DNA from 2 places in the Halobacillus sp. ABA4_118 genome. Region 2 is predicted to be linked to the other one. Evidence: riboswitches for the same ligand, from Rfam matches in the RefSeq annotation. Region 2 holds a riboswitch; the other holds the start of a gene.
What was found. A riboswitch is a leader RNA that binds a small molecule or an ion and turns the genes downstream of it on or off. The one in region 2 is predicted to bind thiamine pyrophosphate.
Positions count from the first base shown of each region.

Region 1 (4,519 bases), 1.8 Mb from region 2:
AAGATGAAAAAAAGCGTGGTGTGACAACATTTTCTACAGGAAATCATGGAATCGCCACCGCCTACGCAGCACGGCAGATGGGTATTCCTTGTACGGTTTGCCTATCCCGTCGTGTTCCAGAAGCGAAGCTTAGACGTCTGAAGCGTCTGGGGGCGGATATCGAACGGACGGGGGTCAGTCAGGATGAAGCTGCTGTTCGCTGCAGGGAGCTGGCATCTAAGTGTGGAATGACGATCGTCCAGCCCTTTGATGACCCCGAGGTGATTGCTGGACAGGGAACCATCGGTCTTGAATTGATGGAACAGCTTCCTGAACTGAAAGAAGTGGTGATCCCGCTGTCCGGAGGCGGCCTTTTATCCGGGATCGGATTCGTTTTGAAGAAGATGGATCCTGCTGTTTCAGTCACCGGGGTGACGATGGAACGAAGTGCCGTCATGCAGGCCAGTCTGAAAAAAGGGGCGGTCGTTAGGCTGGAAGAAGAGGATACCCTGGCCGATAGTCTGCTGGGTGGCATTGGTGAGGATAACCGTTATACATTTTCTATGACCCGGTCGTTGATGGATAAAGGTGTGCTTTTACAGGAAGACCGTATTAAAGAAGGATTATACAGTCTCCTTGATCATCATAAAATTATCGTAGAGGGTGCAGCCGCTGTTGGAGCCGGCTATCTCCTTGATCAGCCGATTTTGGAAGGGCCTGTGGTCTTGATCATTACGGGAAACAATGTAGATACAGATACGGTTCGAACGTGGATGGACAACTGAAAAAGGGGGAGTGGGGATGGGTGTACCTGTGGAAGAGGTATTGAAGCTGCCGATGTTAGAGAAAGCGAACGTGCAGACGCCTGTTTATGAGCGTGATGTGGAGTGGATCTCTGTCATAGAGACGCCTGTCGAAAATTTTGTGAGAAACAATGAATTTGTTCTCAGCACGGGAGTGGGATGCGGGGAGGATATCCCGGCCCTGGAGGCCTACGTGAAGGATGTCATCCGGTCAGATGCTTCCATTCTGGCTTTTGCCACCGGCCGTCATTTGTTTAAAATCCCTGATCGTATCATTGCTCTAGCTGAACAACATGAGCTCGTGCTTGTGGAAATCCCCTGGGAAGTACGGTTTGCGGATATTCTTCAAGGCGTGCTGCAGTTAATCAATGATGAGAAACAGAAGATTCACAGGCATGTCGAAGGGATCCGTCAGGAATTGATCAATTGCGTGCTGAATGGGAAGGGACTTCAGGAAATCACGACCATCCTCTATCAATACACAGGGCTGCCCAATGCCATCAGTGACCATTTGAAGCACATCCGGGCCAATCAGCATTTTGATTCTTCCCTGATTGAAGCGTTGAACGGGCGTAAAGAAGCGGTTGTTTCTTTAATTGAGCATCCTTTCCGTGTGGAGCACCCGCTTACACATTTTATAGAAGCTTATCAAATCGGTGAAGAATGCTGTTATCAGCTTACGATTCTATCCAACTATAAGAAACAGGGATATTTGTTGTTTCAGCCGGAAAAGGACCAAGAGGTAACAACAGAGATGATGACGATTCTTGAGCACACGCTGACCGCCTGTGCCCTTTATTTCGTGAAGGAAAATGCCATCGAAATGACAGAAATCCGTCTCAAGGATAACTTTCTTTTGGAACTGGCGAAGCAGGAGCAGCGCATGGACAAGCAGCTGTTGTCGAAAGCCAGGCTTCTCGGCTATGATCTTGAGAAACCTTACGTCTGCTTTGTCGGAGAGGTTCTGTTCCATCGGCCGGCAAGCCGTTCAGTAGGAAACGATGGACAGCTTCCCTCTTCTTCTTCTCTACAGAGCCGCAACTATTACATCCAGAAGGAGGCCGCTTATGCCGGGCACATGGTGGGACGGCAGGTGATGACGACCTTTGATGAAGAGAGAGTCATCATCTTTCTGGAGGCGGATAAAGCAGGCAGTGAGGAAGCAGCGAATCAATTTCTGGACCTTGTCGAAAGGCGTTTGTTCGAACTGCTGGCTGGTGTCACGATCCAATGGGGGATTTCGTGTCATAAAGAAGGGTATCAAGTCTTCCATCACAGCTATGAGGAAGCGCGGACAGCCCTGCAGATGGGAGAGCAGCAGAACGAGGCCGGGGGCCGGACATTCTTTAAGGAGACAAGGATGAACAGGCTTTTGATGGCCTTATCCCATAAAAAAGAAATCGAGGATATTGTTCAGGATACTCTCCAGCCCCTGATTGATTATGATCAGAAAAGGCAGGCGGAGCTTCTTCATACATTTATGGTTTATAACAAGTACAACAGCAATGTCAGCCAGACATCGAGGGCACTGAATCTGCACCGGCAGTCCCTTCTGCACCGGCTGAGGAATATTGAACAGCTGACGGGGTTGTCCTTGTTGAACGCGGATGATTTATTTTTACTGGAGCTGAGTGTGCGGCTGTGGCTCCTGAAAAAAGTAGAGAAGCCCGGGCCGCAGTGAACGGAAGTCTTTTTGCCTGGCTGCATGAGGCAGGAGATGATGACAGATTCAACCAGTTTTGTTATGATGGATGCAAGTGAATAGATTTCAAAACTACTAGGGGAGCCTGAAGAGGCTGAGAGGAAAGCATGGACGCTTTCTGACTCTTACGTACCTGATCTGGTTAATACCAGCGGAGGGAAGTAGTCACATGATCGTCATTGATCGACTTCTTCTATCAAAACCAGGTCCCCGGTGGACCTGGTTTTTTATTTTATTCCCAGGAAGGAGCTGACTGATGAATAAAACCAGAATTCTTACATTCATGGCCGTCCTTGTGGCCGTAGGTACACTAGGCTCGCAGTTTTTATGGTTTCCCGCTGGAGCAGCCAAAGCCTACCCTGTCCAGCACGCCGTCAATGTCATGGCAGCCGTAATGCTCGGTCCGATTCCAGCGGTGGCGGTCGCTTTTGTCATCGGCCTGCTGCGTTTTCTGCTGGGACTCGGGACGATTCTGGCTTTTCCCGGAGGTATGTTCGGGGCGTTTTTTGCCGGTGTATTTTATAAGGTTTATGCACGGAAACTTTCTGCAGCAGCAGGAGAAGTGCTGGGCACAGGTGTGATTGGTGCTCTGGCCGCCGTTCCCTTCGCCAGCTGGTTCATGGGAAGCTCAGCAGCGGTCTTTGCGTTTCTTCCGTCGTTTCTAGTGAGTAGTCTGTCAGGAGCGGTCATTGCTGTGTTCCTTTTATCAAGAGTGAAGGTGGAAAGCCCGCTCCCGCAGTCCTGATGAAATCCAATTGAAAAGAATGATTGATAGGAAAGGAAGTGGTTCAATGAAACCCGCATGTGTATTAACAATTGCCGGTACGGATCCAAGTGGAGGAGCCGGCATCCAGGCCGATTTGAAAACATTCCAGGAATTGAAAAGCTATGGTATGAGTGTGGTGACTTCGGTTGTCGCCCAAAATACGACAGGAGTCAAAGATGTGCATCATCTCCCTGACTCCTTCATCCGTGAGCAGCTGTTTGCGGTAAGTGATGATATGCCGGTGCACGCTGTGAAGACAGGGATGATTGCCAATAAGGAAATGATGCAGGTCATTAAAGACTGGATGCAGACCATCGATGCTCCGTATATTATGGACCCTGTCATGATTGCTCAAAGTGGAGATCCGCTTGTAGAGCAGGAAGAACAGATCTATTTAAAAAGGCATCTTGTACCAGAATCGACGCTTGTCACCCCCAATATTCCGGAAACAGAAACCCTTCTCAATCGAAGGATCCATCATGAAGAGGATATGAAGGAAGCAGCTGTGGAAATTGTAGAACAGCTGGGAGCCGGTGCTGCGCTTGTAAAAGGCGGCCATTTAAAAGGGAAAGCGGTCGACTTTCTATATGACGGATATGAGCTGCACACCTTCGAAGAAGAACGGATTGATTCAGTGAATACCCATGGCACAGGCTGCACGTACTCGGCTGCTATAGCCGCTTATATGAGCCAGGGATATCCGCTCGCGCAGGCGGTAGAAAAGGGCAAGCATTTTGTGACAGAGGCTATTCGCCATTCTTTCGATCTTGGTAAAGGGGACGGTCCGACCAATCATTTCGCTGTACGCAGGGAGGTTTTTCATCCATGACACAAACATTGATCCAGAAGCTGCGGAGTGAACGCCCTTTGATCCATAACATTACCAATGCAGTCGTCATGAATTATACAGCCAACGGCCTGCTTGCTCTCGGCGCTTCGCCGATTATGTCGAATGCCGTTCAGGAAGCCGGGGATGTCGCTCGTTTGGCAGACGGCCTTCTGTTGAATATCGGCACATTGAACGAGCAGCAGGTGGAAGCGATGCTGGAGGCGGGAAAAGCGGCGAATGAAGCCGGCGTCCCTGTCGTTCTGGATCCTGTAGGAGTCGCTGCCACCTCCTACAGGGAAGAGGCCTGTAGGAAAATATTGTCGACGGTTCATGTCGATGTGATCAAAGGCAATGCGGGAGAACTGGCTTTCCTTGCTGGAGAGAAAGTCGAAACAAAAGGGGTGGACTCTGGAGAAGCCTCCAATACCGATGAGATTGCT
Region 1 covers NZ_JBSWWS010000001.1:1,218,892-1,223,410, reverse strand. Annotated here, with positions in the region: gene ACXAGL_RS06000 (pyridoxal-phosphate dependent enzyme) at 1-764, shown strand, start outside; gene ACXAGL_RS05995 (PucR family transcriptional regulator) at 781-2,463, shown strand; TPP riboswitch at 2,552-2,661, shown strand; gene thiW (energy coupling factor transporter S component ThiW) at 2,741-3,229, shown strand; gene thiD (bifunctional hydroxymethylpyrimidine kinase/phosphomethylpyrimidine kinase) at 3,276-4,079, shown strand; gene thiM (hydroxyethylthiazole kinase) at 4,076-4,519, shown strand, end outside.
Region 1: linked by a shared signal. The riboswitch ahead of thiW (energy coupling factor transporter S component ThiW) and the one ahead of tenA (thiaminase II) in region 2 are both predicted to bind thiamine pyrophosphate.

Region 2 (5,118 bases):
GGAAAGAATCCATACAGAGAACTCCTATAAATATGATCCGGAAGATATGATTCAACTGGGCAGATCGAGCGGTTTTCTGCTTCAGCGTGTCGTATCAGATGAAAGAGAGTATTTTAGTGTCTGTCTGATGGAAGTGGTTTAGGTGGAAGGCCCGGACTCTGTCAGCAGGGTCTGGATTTTCTTTTTAATAAAGGCTCTGTTATTGCTTGGTGTTGGTATTTAACATATGAGCTCAGATCATCTCTTTCTGTTATGGGATTTGTAGGAGGCGGCCTTGGGAATGACTCCCTTTCCGTGGGGTACCGTGAGCCTCCTCAGGCAGCGCCTTCCGGGGTCTCACGATGTACCTTCATCCCACAGGAGTCTCGCCATTCCCAAGGCCGCCTCTTCAAAGAAGAGTAGTTAGAAAGGACATAACCGAAGTCCGTTACACCACTACGAAAGGGATGGCAGGGAAAACAGGTAGACTCCTGCGGGAAAAAGGAACAAGGGGAGACCCCGGAGAACGAAGTTCGAGGAGGCTCATCGTTCCCCGCGGAAAGCGGACGGTTTTCCCTGCCATCCCATGCCCTGAGTAAACAACGGACCGGACCCCTAATTCCATACGGAGACGATTTAGTAATCGTTTAAAATATCAACAACAGACTTTAACAGAGCTTTAATAAAAGATAAAGGGAGGAAAAGAAGGGTGATTTTGATCAGTTCCTGTCTGGCTGGTATGAAAGTGCGCTACGATGGCACCGACTGCCTCCAGGAGAAAATTCAAAAATTAATATTGGAAAAGAAAGCGGTTCCCGCCTGCCCGGAACTGCTGGGAGGATTCATGGTCCCGCGCCCTCCGGCAGAGATTATCGGCGGTGATGGAGAGGATGTCCTGAAAGGCCGGGCCCGTGTAATGGAAAAGACAGGAACCGATGTAACAGAGTCGTACATAAGAGGGGCTTATTTGACGTTGGAAACGGTAAGAGATCTGCAGATTGATACGGTAGTGTTGAAGGAGGGAAGCCCGTCCTGCGGCAGTACCCTCGTCTATGACGGCACGTTCAGCGGGAGACAGGTTACCGGAAAAGGGGTCACGGCGGCCCTGCTTGAACGGAACGGCATACAGGTGATGAGTGAAATTGATTTTATCCATACGTTGGTGTAAAGAGCCCTCTCCAGGGGCTCTCCTCATGTAGAAAAAGCTTTTCTCCTCGAGGGGGGGGACTGCGATTGTCACGCTCCGCTGATCGGTGGATGCCCGCCGCGGGCACGGCCTCAGCTGACTTGGGTACGAAAACCACCTGCCCAAGTGGATCTTCACCTCATGCTTTTCCGCAGGCGTCACCATCGAACACTCCACGTCGCCTTCCCTTATGCGGTCTAGGATGTTTAAGTCGCGTTTGCAGGAATAGGGATCTCATCTAAAGGGACTCTTATTATTGGATGAATCCGGCTATGGAAGTAAACAGACAGAAAACAGAGACCGCATAATAAATGGAGGCACGCTTTTTAGTTGTTTCTTTTTGTTCTTCAAGGCCAAGGATAACCATAAGAATGGCTAAACCTGCGAGAGTGAAAGACAAAAGGTCTCCTGATTTATCTGTCCATAATCCGTAGCCGGACAAAAGGATGATTATGACTGATAAGAGGATTCGAATCTTTTTTAACATATGTATCCGCTCCTTATAAGTGGATGATTCTCTTTAAATGCTGCCTTCCCTTAGAGGACATAAAACAACAAGACAAGACTGACAGCGGTAAAGCCGAAGTTTAAAATGGCATGCTTATTTTGGCGGATCAAGTGATACCTCCAGGCGTCCAGTCCGCTTTTCACTGTCCAGAAGGATAAGAAAGAGGGATCCCGTGTAGGTGTTGGATGGATTGTCATCCAACAGAAACCATCCGGCAGTGATCAAAAGCGCAGCGGGAAGGATGTTCCACGCCGAAAGGACTTTCAGTTGTGTCATTGTTTTCCTCCTCTCCGAGCCATATTTTACCTGAGATGAGCATAAAAAAACACCCGTCCTGAAAAGGGCGGGTGTTTTTAGAATGAAATGAAATGACTTGTCCTTCCCTGCAGAGGACCATTATCGTGGATATCCAGCGCTTTGGTAAGGTGGAAGAAGGAGCAGGTGTCGTTGTCTACCTCGCTTCCCTGAAGGCTTCTGCCATTAATGGAGCGATGCAGAAAGTCAAAGACGTTATTATCCGTTCTGTGTAACGGTTTATAATAAAGAGACACAATGAATATGCTCAAAAATCTTTTCTTCATGAAGGGGAGGAGTTTGAAGCGGTGTGTCGAATTTGGTGGGGGAAGGAGTTTGTATATGTCGTATTCTTATATCATAAACGTAGAAGCGGCCATTATGAAAGAGGACCATATTCTACTTATTCAAAGGTCACCGGAAGAGGAGCACGCGGGAGGATTGTATTCGCTGCCTGGAGGGAAAATGGAGTTCAGTCCGGATTCCCTTGATGTGCTGGAAGATAACGTCCGCCGTGAAATTAAAGAGGAGATCGGCCTCACTTTGGATGGGGACCTTACCTATGTACACAGCAATTCTTTTTTAATCGGGGATATCCAGGTTCTGAATATCGTGTTTCTGACTACGGATTTCACAGGAGAGCCCTATATAAAGAGTCCGGAAGAAGTGGCGGACATGGTCTGGGTTGAGCCGGGTCTGAACGAGAGTCCCGTCCCGATTTCTCCCTGGACCGCCAACAGTATCCAGAAAGCCGTGGAACGGCAGTCGAAAATCTGTTTTTGACAAAAAATTCTAACGTGTTACGATGAAAGGGAATTGAATAACGAGCGATCCACTAGGGGTGCCTTCTCAAAGGCTGAGATTAAAGTGATGCTTTAAGACTCTTGGAACCTGATCTGGTTTATACCAGCGTAGGGAAGTGGCCGATACCTATACATGTCTATGAAAATAAATGTATATCAGCCACTTTTCCTATGCCGGGGAAAGTGGCTTTTTTAGTGGAAAAAATCAGTAGCGTATCGTTCAACAAAGGAGAGAGTGGATATGACATTTTCAGAAGAAATCAGAAAGGCCGTGGATGAGATTTGGGAGGGAAGTTTTCACCATCCTTTTGTAACAGGGATTGGAGAGGGAACGCTTCCTCTCGAAAAGTTCCGTTATTATGTGCTTCAGGATTCGTATTACTTGTCTCATTTTGCCCGTGTCCAGTCACTGGGAGCTGCAAAGTCTGAAGATATGGCTGTTATGGCCAATATGGCGTCTCATGCTCAAAGTACGTATGAAGCAGAGCTTGGGCTTCATGAGAACTTTTCGAAGCAGCTGGGCATTACGCAGGCAGAGCGGGAGCAGTTCAAGCCGTCGCCGACAGCCTATGCGTATGCGTCCCATATGTACAGAGGAGCGTATAACGGGGATTTAGGGGATGTGATTGCGACGATTCTTCCATGCTACTGGCTGTATTATGAAGTCGGCGAACATTTGAAAGAATCGTCACCGGAAGAACCGGTCTATCAGGAATGGATTGCGGCTTACGGAGGGGATTGGTTCCGGACGCTTGTAGAAGAGCAGATCCAGCGCCTTGATGAACTGGCTGAAGCGAAAACAGATGCCGGCAGAGCCCGGATGAAGGAATTGTTTATCATCAGCAGTCAGTATGAATATATGTTCTGGGAAATGGCTTACCGTATGGAGGAATGGCCGTTTGATTTAAAACAGTCGATCGCAGCCGGACGTGAATGAAACTGCACGTCATTTCCACAGGGCGGCAGTCCAGGGAGGAACTGTGCACAAGGGTGACTGCGATTGAACCGATGATTGATTTCTTCCATCTTCGTGAAAAGCAGTGGTCCGCAAGTGAAGTGGCGGATACTGTAGATGCTTTGACAGACCTTGGGTTTCCAACCGAAAAGCTCGTCATCAATGACAGGGTGGATGTAGCAGTGGCAAAAGCAGTGCCTCACGTGCAGCTGGCCGGACACAGTCTTCCGGTCGAAGAGGTTAAGCGGGCTTTTCCTTTTTTAAACGCCGGGTGTTCGGTCCATTCTGTAGAAGAAGCTGTTACTGCAGAAAAACGGGGAGCAGATTTTATTTTGTTCGGACATGTCTTTGAGACAGCATCCAAGCCTGGATCGGCGGGACGCGGGCTCGAGGCTCTGCAGAGGGTCACACAGGCAGTCTCGCTGCCTGTCACCGCGATAGGGGGATTGACACCGGAAAATGTCAGCCGCCTTCAGCCCTTTGGAGCGTCGGGAGCGGCTGTACTATCCGGCATTCTATTAGCAGACGATGCGGAAAAGGCGGTCCGCCGTTATCAATACCGACTGGGAAGGAGATGAAGGGATGTTTTATGACGCAATTGTTGTGGGTGGTGGAGTGATTGGAAATTCTATTGCGTATCAGCTGGTTAAGCGGCAGAAAAAAGTCCTCGTCATCGACCGGGGGAAAACCGGACAGAAAGCATCAAGCGCCGCCGCCGGCATGCTTGGGGCTCAGTCCGAATGGAAAGGGGACGATCCGCTTTTTCAAATGGCGAGAACGAGCCGGGCGATGTTTCCTTCTCTTGCAGCTGAATTGAAAGAACTCAGCGGGGTGGATATCGGGCTCCAGCAGAAAGGGTTGTATAAAATTGCCCTTACGAATGAGGAAAAGGAAGCGTGGAAGCAGCTGGGGAAATCGCAGGAAGCGGTCGGTGAAACAGCCCGGTGGATCGATTGTGATGAAATGTGTGATACAGAGCCGTCTCTTTCCGACAGGATTACAGGAGCATTATACCTGCCGGAAGACGGACAGGTAGACGCACCAAAGCTGACAAAAGCATATGCGGCTTCGGCCGCAGCGCTCGGCGCGGATTTTCTGGAACACACGGACGTCACCGGTTTGGTGGAAGAAAACGGTCGGATCATTGGAGTCAGCACCATCGGAGGCACGTATACAGGGGATGCGGTCATCGCAGCGGCCGGGGCGTGGAGTGCTTCGCTGTTGAATGCTGAACGCACCATTGTGGAAACGTACCCGGTCAAAGGGGAGTGCTTTTCTGTCCGGACGAAACGGCCGCTCATCACAGGGACCCTTTTCACAAAAGGCTGCTACATCGTTCCGAAGGCGGGAAACCGCCTCGTTATCGGCGCCACTGAACAGGTGGGTTCCTTCG
Region 2 covers NZ_JBSWWS010000001.1:3,015,253-3,020,370, forward strand. Annotated here, with positions in the region: gene egtD (L-histidine N(alpha)-methyltransferase) at 1-142, shown strand, start outside; gene ACXAGL_RS15335 (2-thiouracil desulfurase family protein) at 689-1,147, shown strand; gene ACXAGL_RS15340 (hypothetical protein) at 1,419-1,652, opposite strand; gene ACXAGL_RS15345 (hypothetical protein) at 1,767-1,949, opposite strand; gene ACXAGL_RS15350 (hypothetical protein) at 2,042-2,203, shown strand; gene ACXAGL_RS15355 (NUDIX domain-containing protein) at 2,310-2,750, shown strand; TPP riboswitch at 2,795-2,902, shown strand; gene tenA (thiaminase II) at 3,012-3,707, shown strand; gene tenI (thiazole tautomerase TenI) at 3,704-4,303, shown strand; gene thiO (glycine oxidase ThiO) at 4,308-5,118, shown strand, end outside.